DNA from 2 places in the Sporosarcina sp. FA15 genome. Region 1 is predicted to be linked to the other one. Evidence: a T-box and tRNA genes for the amino acid it is inferred to sense, from the RefSeq annotation. Region 1 holds a T-box; the other holds one or more tRNA genes.
What was found. The T-box of region 1 lies ahead of ileS (isoleucine--tRNA ligase). A T-box ahead of a tRNA ligase gene usually reads a tRNA of that ligase, here a tRNA-Ile.
Positions count from the first base shown of each region.

Region 2: it has a tRNA-Ile gene. The T-box ahead of ileS (isoleucine--tRNA ligase) is inferred to sense a tRNA for this amino acid. The anticodon was not compared.

Region 1 is NZ_CP188818.1:2,194,186-2,197,559, reverse strand. It holds gene ACP8HG_RS10600 (YggT family protein) at 1-118, shown strand, start outside; gene ACP8HG_RS10595 (RNA-binding protein) at 173-949, shown strand; gene ACP8HG_RS10590 (DivIVA domain-containing protein) at 1,040-1,549, shown strand; T-box leader at 1,602-1,819, shown strand; gene ileS (isoleucine--tRNA ligase) at 1,949-3,374, shown strand, end outside.
Region 2 is NZ_CP188818.1:4,721-8,094, forward strand. It holds rRNA gene ACP8HG_RS00010 (23S ribosomal RNA) at 1-248, shown strand, start outside; rRNA gene rrf (5S ribosomal RNA) at 402-517, shown strand; tRNA gene ACP8HG_RS00020 (tRNA-Val) at 584-659, shown strand; tRNA gene ACP8HG_RS00025 (tRNA-Thr) at 684-759, shown strand; tRNA gene ACP8HG_RS00030 (tRNA-Lys) at 766-841, shown strand; tRNA gene ACP8HG_RS00035 (tRNA-Leu) at 872-953, shown strand; tRNA gene ACP8HG_RS00040 (tRNA-Gly) at 962-1,036, shown strand; tRNA gene ACP8HG_RS00045 (tRNA-Leu) at 1,044-1,129, shown strand; tRNA gene ACP8HG_RS00050 (tRNA-Arg) at 1,151-1,227, shown strand; tRNA gene ACP8HG_RS00055 (tRNA-Pro) at 1,254-1,330, shown strand; tRNA gene ACP8HG_RS00060 (tRNA-Ala) at 1,412-1,487, shown strand; tRNA gene ACP8HG_RS00065 (tRNA-Met) at 1,510-1,583, shown strand; tRNA gene ACP8HG_RS00070 (tRNA-Ile) at 1,591-1,667, shown strand; tRNA gene ACP8HG_RS00075 (tRNA-Ser) at 1,685-1,777, shown strand; tRNA gene ACP8HG_RS00080 (tRNA-Met) at 1,820-1,894, shown strand; tRNA gene ACP8HG_RS00085 (tRNA-Asp) at 1,898-1,973, shown strand; tRNA gene ACP8HG_RS00090 (tRNA-Phe) at 2,033-2,108, shown strand; tRNA gene ACP8HG_RS00095 (tRNA-Gly) at 2,116-2,189, shown strand; tRNA gene ACP8HG_RS00100 (tRNA-Ile) at 2,194-2,270, shown strand; tRNA gene ACP8HG_RS00105 (tRNA-Asn) at 2,272-2,346, shown strand; tRNA gene ACP8HG_RS00110 (tRNA-Ser) at 2,356-2,446, shown strand; tRNA gene ACP8HG_RS00115 (tRNA-Glu) at 2,457-2,528, shown strand.

The DNA of each region.
Region 1 (3,374 bases):
GTTTTTCAGAAAATTCATTCCACCTCTTGGAATGATTGACATTTCACCAATCGTTGGTATATTTGCGTTGAGGTTTATCTCTGATGGCGTTACAGCAATATTTTTGATGTTGTTATAAAATGATCACGTCGTCCTCACTTATGTGAGGATTTTTCTATAAGGAGCCGGAGAAATGGAAACTATACTGCAGCATTTCAGAAAAGATGAACAGCCTTTCATCGAAATGGCGATTGGCTGGATACGTGAAGTGGAAGATACCTATTCACCAAAACTAACAGGATTCTTGGATCCTAGGCAGCAGCGCATTGTAGAATCTCTTGCGGGCAGTTCGATGCTATTGGTCGGATTGTACGGAGCTTTTCTGGAAGCGGAAAGACGAAGAGTTCTTATCTATCCAGATTATTATGTACCAGAACCAGTCGATTATCGAATAGCTATTTTTGATGTGAAGTATGCTTCTAAGTTTTTGAAACTTGATCACAAGGACATCCTGGGCTCGATGATGTCATTAGGCATCGACCGTTCGAAATTTGGGGACATCCGAGTGGTTGATGATCAAGTCCAGTTTGCGGTCGCAGATGAGTTAAAGGATTATATGACGGCTAATTTTTTATCGATTGGGAAAGCGAAAGTGACAGTTGAAGAAAGTAATCGTCCCGAAGACTGGATTGTCACGACAGATACATGGACAGAAGAAATGCATATCGTTAGTTCATTACGACTCGATGTAGTCACTGCGGCATTAGTCACTATTCCACGTCAAAAAGCGGCGACGCTTGTGCACGGGGAAAAAGTGAAAGTGAATTGGGCTGTTAGGGATCAGCCTGCATTCGAACTTCAAGAGTCAGATATGATATCAATTAGAGGTTCTGGCCGTTTTAAAGTGATCGCAATTGAAGGAAGAACGCGTAAAGATAAGATTCGTCTCATTGTTGGGAAATTAGAATGACTTGTCAGATAATAGTTTGAAAAAGAACTGTTATCTGATGCCTTAACATGTATAATAGAGAATGAATAAGTTAAAGGGGAGATGCTTTAAATGGCTTTATCACCACTTGATATACATAATAAAGAATTTGCCAATAAGTTTCGTGGATATGATGAAGATGAAGTAAATGAGTTTTTGGAACAAATCATGAAAGATTTTGAAAATATACTTGAAGAAAACAAAACATTGAAAAGCAATTTGAAACAATCAGAAGAACAGGTCTCCCATTTTAACTCAATCGAGCAAACGCTACAAAAATCGATTCTTATCGCTCAGGAAGCTGCGGAAGACGTTCGTCGCAACTCTATGAAGGAATCGAAATTGATTGTCAAGGAAGCAGAAAAAAATGCGGATCGAATTGTCAATGAGGCACTTTCTCGCGCGCGTAGAATTTCTGTGGAAATTGAAGATCTTAAGAAACAGTCGAAGGTTTTCCGTACACGTTTCAAAATGCTCATTGAAGCGCAACTTGATCTGATTCAGTCAGATGATTGGGACGTTTTACTTGAGTACGAAATCGATGCGGAACGTTTAGAAATGGCAGCCGACCTGGATTCATAAGGAAACTTGACTTTAGTCTTAATTCACACATATACTTATAGGCATATATTTAGAACAGGCGTTGAAAGAGAAAGTACCTTCCAAATCTGAGAATAGCGAGCCGGGGGCGGTGGAAGCCCGGTCAACGGATTGGAAATGAAAATCACTCTCGAGCTGGATTGCGGAATAATTTACGTGATCCCGGAAACACCCCGTTATGGTGTCTGAGTGGTAGCAAATTCGTTTGCTACAAGTAGGGTGGTAACGCGAGAATAATTCTTCGTCCCTTTTTAGGGGTGGGGATTTTTTTATTTTTGCCTGTGCCTTGTGTCTACAGGATGTAGGTATGGGGTCTTAGCCACAGGACGTGGCGAAGGCTGCGATCCTTTTGCGCTTTTCTATTTTAAAGGAGGAAAAAACATGGAGTACAAAGATACATTACTTATGCCGAAAACAGAATTCCCGATGAGAGGTAACTTACCTAACAAAGAGCCATTACTGCAAGAAAAATGGGCAGAGATGGACATTTATAAAAAAGTACAGGAACGAACTGCGGGTCGCCCGTTCTTCGTATTACACGATGGTCCTCCATATGCGAATGGTGATCTTCATATGGGTCACGCCATGAACAAAGTATTGAAAGATATGATTGTCCGCCACAAATCAATGACAGGTTTCCACGCGCCATACGTTCCAGGCTGGGATACACATGGACTGCCGATTGAACAGGCATTAGTGAACAAAGGCGTAAAAAGAAAAGAAATGTCAGTAGCAGAATTCCGTAAAATGTGTGAGGAATATGCGCTTGGCCAGATTGACAATCAGCGTAGCCAGTTCAAACGGATTGGTGTACGTGGCGATTGGGATAATCCATATATCACGCTAAAACCAGCTTTTGAGGCGCGTCAAATTCAAGTGTTTGGTGAAATGGCTAAAAAAGGATATATCTATAAAGGATTGAAACCAGTTTATTGGTCACCATCAAGTGAATCTGCACTTGCTGAGGCGGAAATCGAGTACCAGGATAAGAAATCACCATCTATCTATGTTAGTTTCCCTGTGAAAGATGGACTTGGCGTAATTGATGAAGATGTTAACTTCTTAATCTGGACGACAACTCCATGGACGATTCCTGCAAACCTTGGGATTTCTGTCCATCCGGAATTTGAATACGTTATTGTTAAAGCGGGAGAAGAGAAATTCCTTATCGCTAAAGATTTACTTACGTTTGTCGCAGAAGAACTTGGCTGGGAAGACCATGTTGTTGAGCGTGAACTGAAAGGTTCTGAACTCGACCGTGTTGTTGCGAAGCACCCATTGTATGACCGCGATTCGCTTGTTATGCTCGGTGATCATGTTACAGCCGAAGCGGGTACTGGATGTGTCCATACAGCTCCAGGCCACGGGGAAGATGACTTCTACGTGTCTAAATCATATGGTATTGATGCTCTTTCTCCTATCGATGATCGCGGTGTTATGACTGATGAAGCGCCAGGCTTCGAAGGTCTGTTTTATGAAGATGCAAATAAAGCAGTTACAGAGGCACTCGACAAAGTGGGCGCGCTTAAGAAATTATCATTCATCACCCACTCGTATCCACATGATTGGCGCACGAAAAAACCGGTTATTTACCGCGCGACTGCACAATGGTTCGCTTCAATTGAGTCGTTCCGTACGGAATTACTTGATGCTATCAAAAAGACGAAATTCACACCTTCATGGGGCGAAACAAGATTGTATAACATGGTTCGCGACCGTGGTGACTGGTGTATTTCACGTCAACGTGTATGGGGTGTTCCAATTCCAGTGTTTTACGCTGAAAACGGTGAACCAATCATTACAGATG
Region 2 (3,374 bases), 2.2 Mb from region 1:
TTAGTACGAGAGGACCGGGATGGACATACCTCTGGTGTACCAGTTGTCTTGCCAAAGGCATCGCTGGGTAGCTATGTATGGACGGGATAAATGCTGAAAGCATCTAAGCATGAAGCCCCCCTCGAGATGAGATTTCCCATTACGCAAGTAAGTAAGATCCCTCAAAGAAGATGAGGTTGATAGGTCTGGGGTGGAAGCACGGCGACGTGTGGAGCTGACGGATACTAATCGATCGAGGACTTAACCAATTTTGAAAAGGGCTTGATTACCCTGATTCTGTGTAGCACAATGTCTGTTTTATTCAGTTTTGAGCGAATAAGTACCGTTCATAAAAAAAGTACTTGCAATTAATTAGATGATATGTTATAATAATTATTGTCTTTGAGAAAAGATCATACAAGTCTGGTGACGATTGCGAAGAGGTCACACCCGTTCCCATCCCGAACACGGAAGTTAAGCTCTTCAGCGCCGATGGTAGTTGGGGGTTTCCCCCTGTGAGAGTAGGACGTCGCCGGTCTTGTAACAATTATTACATAGGTTTATGAATAGGACGAACAACTGAAGTTTGTCGCACTTATACCCAGGAGGATTAGCTCAGCTGGGAGAGCACCTGCCTTACAAGCAGGGGGTCGGCGGTTCGAGCCCGTCATCCTCCACCATTTTATTTATAATGAAAACTATTAGCCGGAGTAGCTCAACTGGTAGAGCAACTGACTTGTAATCAGTAGGTTGAGGGTTCAAGTCCTTTCTCCGGCACCACTTTTCGAGCCATTAGCTCAGTTGGTAGAGCATCTGACTTTTAATCAGAGGGTCGCAGGTTCGAATCCTGCATGGCTCACCATTTTTATGACTTAGTGTCATAATTTATATTGCGGGTATGGCGGAACTGGCAGACGCGCTAGACTTAGGATCTAGTGCCTTCGGGCGTGGGGGTTCGACTCCCTTTACCCGCACTTATAATGCGGAAGTAGTTCAGTGGTAGAATACGACCTTGCCAAGGTCGGGGTCGCGGGTTCGAATCCCGTCTTCCGCTCCATATTTTTGCCGGGGTGGCGGAACTGGCAGACGCACAGGACTTAAAATCCTGCGGTAGGTGACTACCGTACCGGTTCGATTCCGGTTCTCGGCATTAATAACTTTTCACTTATATGCGCTCGTAGCTCAATTGGATAGAGCACCTGACTACGGATCAGGAGGTTGTGGATTCGACTTCTGCCGGGCGCACCATTATGTTTTTAAACTTTATAATTCTTCGGGACGTAGCTCAGCTTGGTAGAGCACTTGGTTTGGGACCAAGGGGTCGCAGGTTCGAATCCTGTCTTCCCGACCATTAAGCTTTTTAAGCAGATTCGCCGCTTAAAGAATATACCATTTTAAGTAGATTTGTGCTTTAATAATTGCCAGCTATAATGGGGCCTTAGCTCAGCTGGGAGAGCGCCTGCCTTGCACGCAGGAGGTCAGCGGTTCGATCCCGCTAGGCTCCACCAACACAATTTTAATAAAGATCCTGGCGGCGTAGCTCAGCTGGCTAGAGCGTACGGTTCATACCCGTGAGGTCGGGGGTTCGATCCCCTCTGCCGCCATCTTAAAGGACCTTTAGCTCAGTTGGTTAGAGCAGACGGCTCATAACCGTCCGGTCGCAGGTTCGAGTCCTGCAAGGTCCACCACTATTATATACAGCCATGGAGGTATACCCAAGCCCGGCTGAAGGGATCGGTCTTGAAAACCGACAGGGGAGTCAAATCCCGCGGGGGTTCGAATCCCTCTACCTCCTCCATTTTTAACTAGTGGTGAAATTAAATAGTACTTATATTGTTGTCGCGGGGTGGAGAAGTGGTATCTCGTCGGGCTCATAACCCGAAGGTCACAGGTTCAAATCCTGTCCCCGCAACCAAATGGTCCCGTGGTGTAGCGGTTAACATGCCTGCCTGTCACGCAGGAGATCGCCGGTTCGATCCCGGTCGGGACCGCCATTTTTATTAATACTATAAGGTTTAGAATAAGTTAACGACTTAATGTAAACTAAATACGTGGCTCAGTAGCTCAGTCGGTAGAGCAAAGGACTGAAAATCCTTGTGTCGGCGGTTCGATTCCGTCCTGAGCCACCATTGTTATGCGAGTGTAGTTTAGTGGTAAAACCTCAGCCTTCCAAGCTGATGATGAGGGTTCGATTCCCTTCACTCGCTCCAAAAAGGGCCTATAGCTCAGCTGGTTAGAGCGCACGCCTGATAAGCGTGAGGTCGATGGTTCGAGTCCATTTAGGCCCACCATTCCGCAGTAGCTCAGTGGTAGAGCAATCGGCTGTTAACCGATCGGTCGTAGGTTCGAGTCCTACCTGCGGAGCCATTTATATATGGGGAAGTACTCAAGCGGCTCAAGAGGTGCCCCTGCTAAGGGTATAGATCGCGAAAGCGGTGCGAGGGTTCGAATCCCTCCTTCTCCGCCATATATAATTTGGCCCCTTGGTCAAGCGGTTAAGACACCGCCCTTTCACGGCGGTATCACGGGTTCGAATCCCGTAGGGGTCATACATAAAAGTAGCTTTACAAGTTCTTAATGAACTTGTAAAGCTACTTTTTAATTTGTTTATATATAGTTTTCTAGTTCACTTAAATTCTCACTATATATGTTGAATTAAAGAATCCCATTGAATCTACTGTGGCGCTCAATAAGGAGAGAGTTATAATTCGGGGTGTGGATTGTAGAACGCTTGACGCTTTGGGGATGCCTTTCACCGTAAGCCTGGATATCGCTTCGCATCCAGTCTCACGGCTTCGGCGACCCCTTTGCCGCGCCTGCACTAGGGTGTTCATTATCGAGAGAAATGTGATTTTGAGATGTATATGCCGAGATTATAAGGTGATTACTAGTTGATACTGCTTATATTCAAGAAAGACGTACTCCAGGTTGCAGATTTCATCACAGATAATGAAATGCTCTTTCTCATATAGACCATCCAGCGTCGAAGCGATATTGGTAGGAGTTCTGTTTCATTCTTAAATAAAAAAGACAAGACTATGTAGAAGACTTCAGCCGCCAAAATTATATCTTTGGCGGCTTTTATCCAGTTAAGAAGCCCCGCTATTCTTTCGTCCCAAAAAGCTCTAGCATTTCGTGTACTTATGCCTTTGGAGAGCAACGGATGGATAACCACCAAACGATTCCCGAAAAATGTGTAGGGTGCTACGAAGTCGCATCCCTACACATCAAGATATCTCGATAATAGTAAAGAGGTCGTTCTATCTAAAGCAACTCAAAGGCAACTGCACACGCAGCGCCTAGTGTTTGATTAAATCATTTACTGGTTACTTTTGGTTAATTAACATACGTGAGCTAAAATATCCTGAAAAGAAACACCATAAGCAATGGCCTAT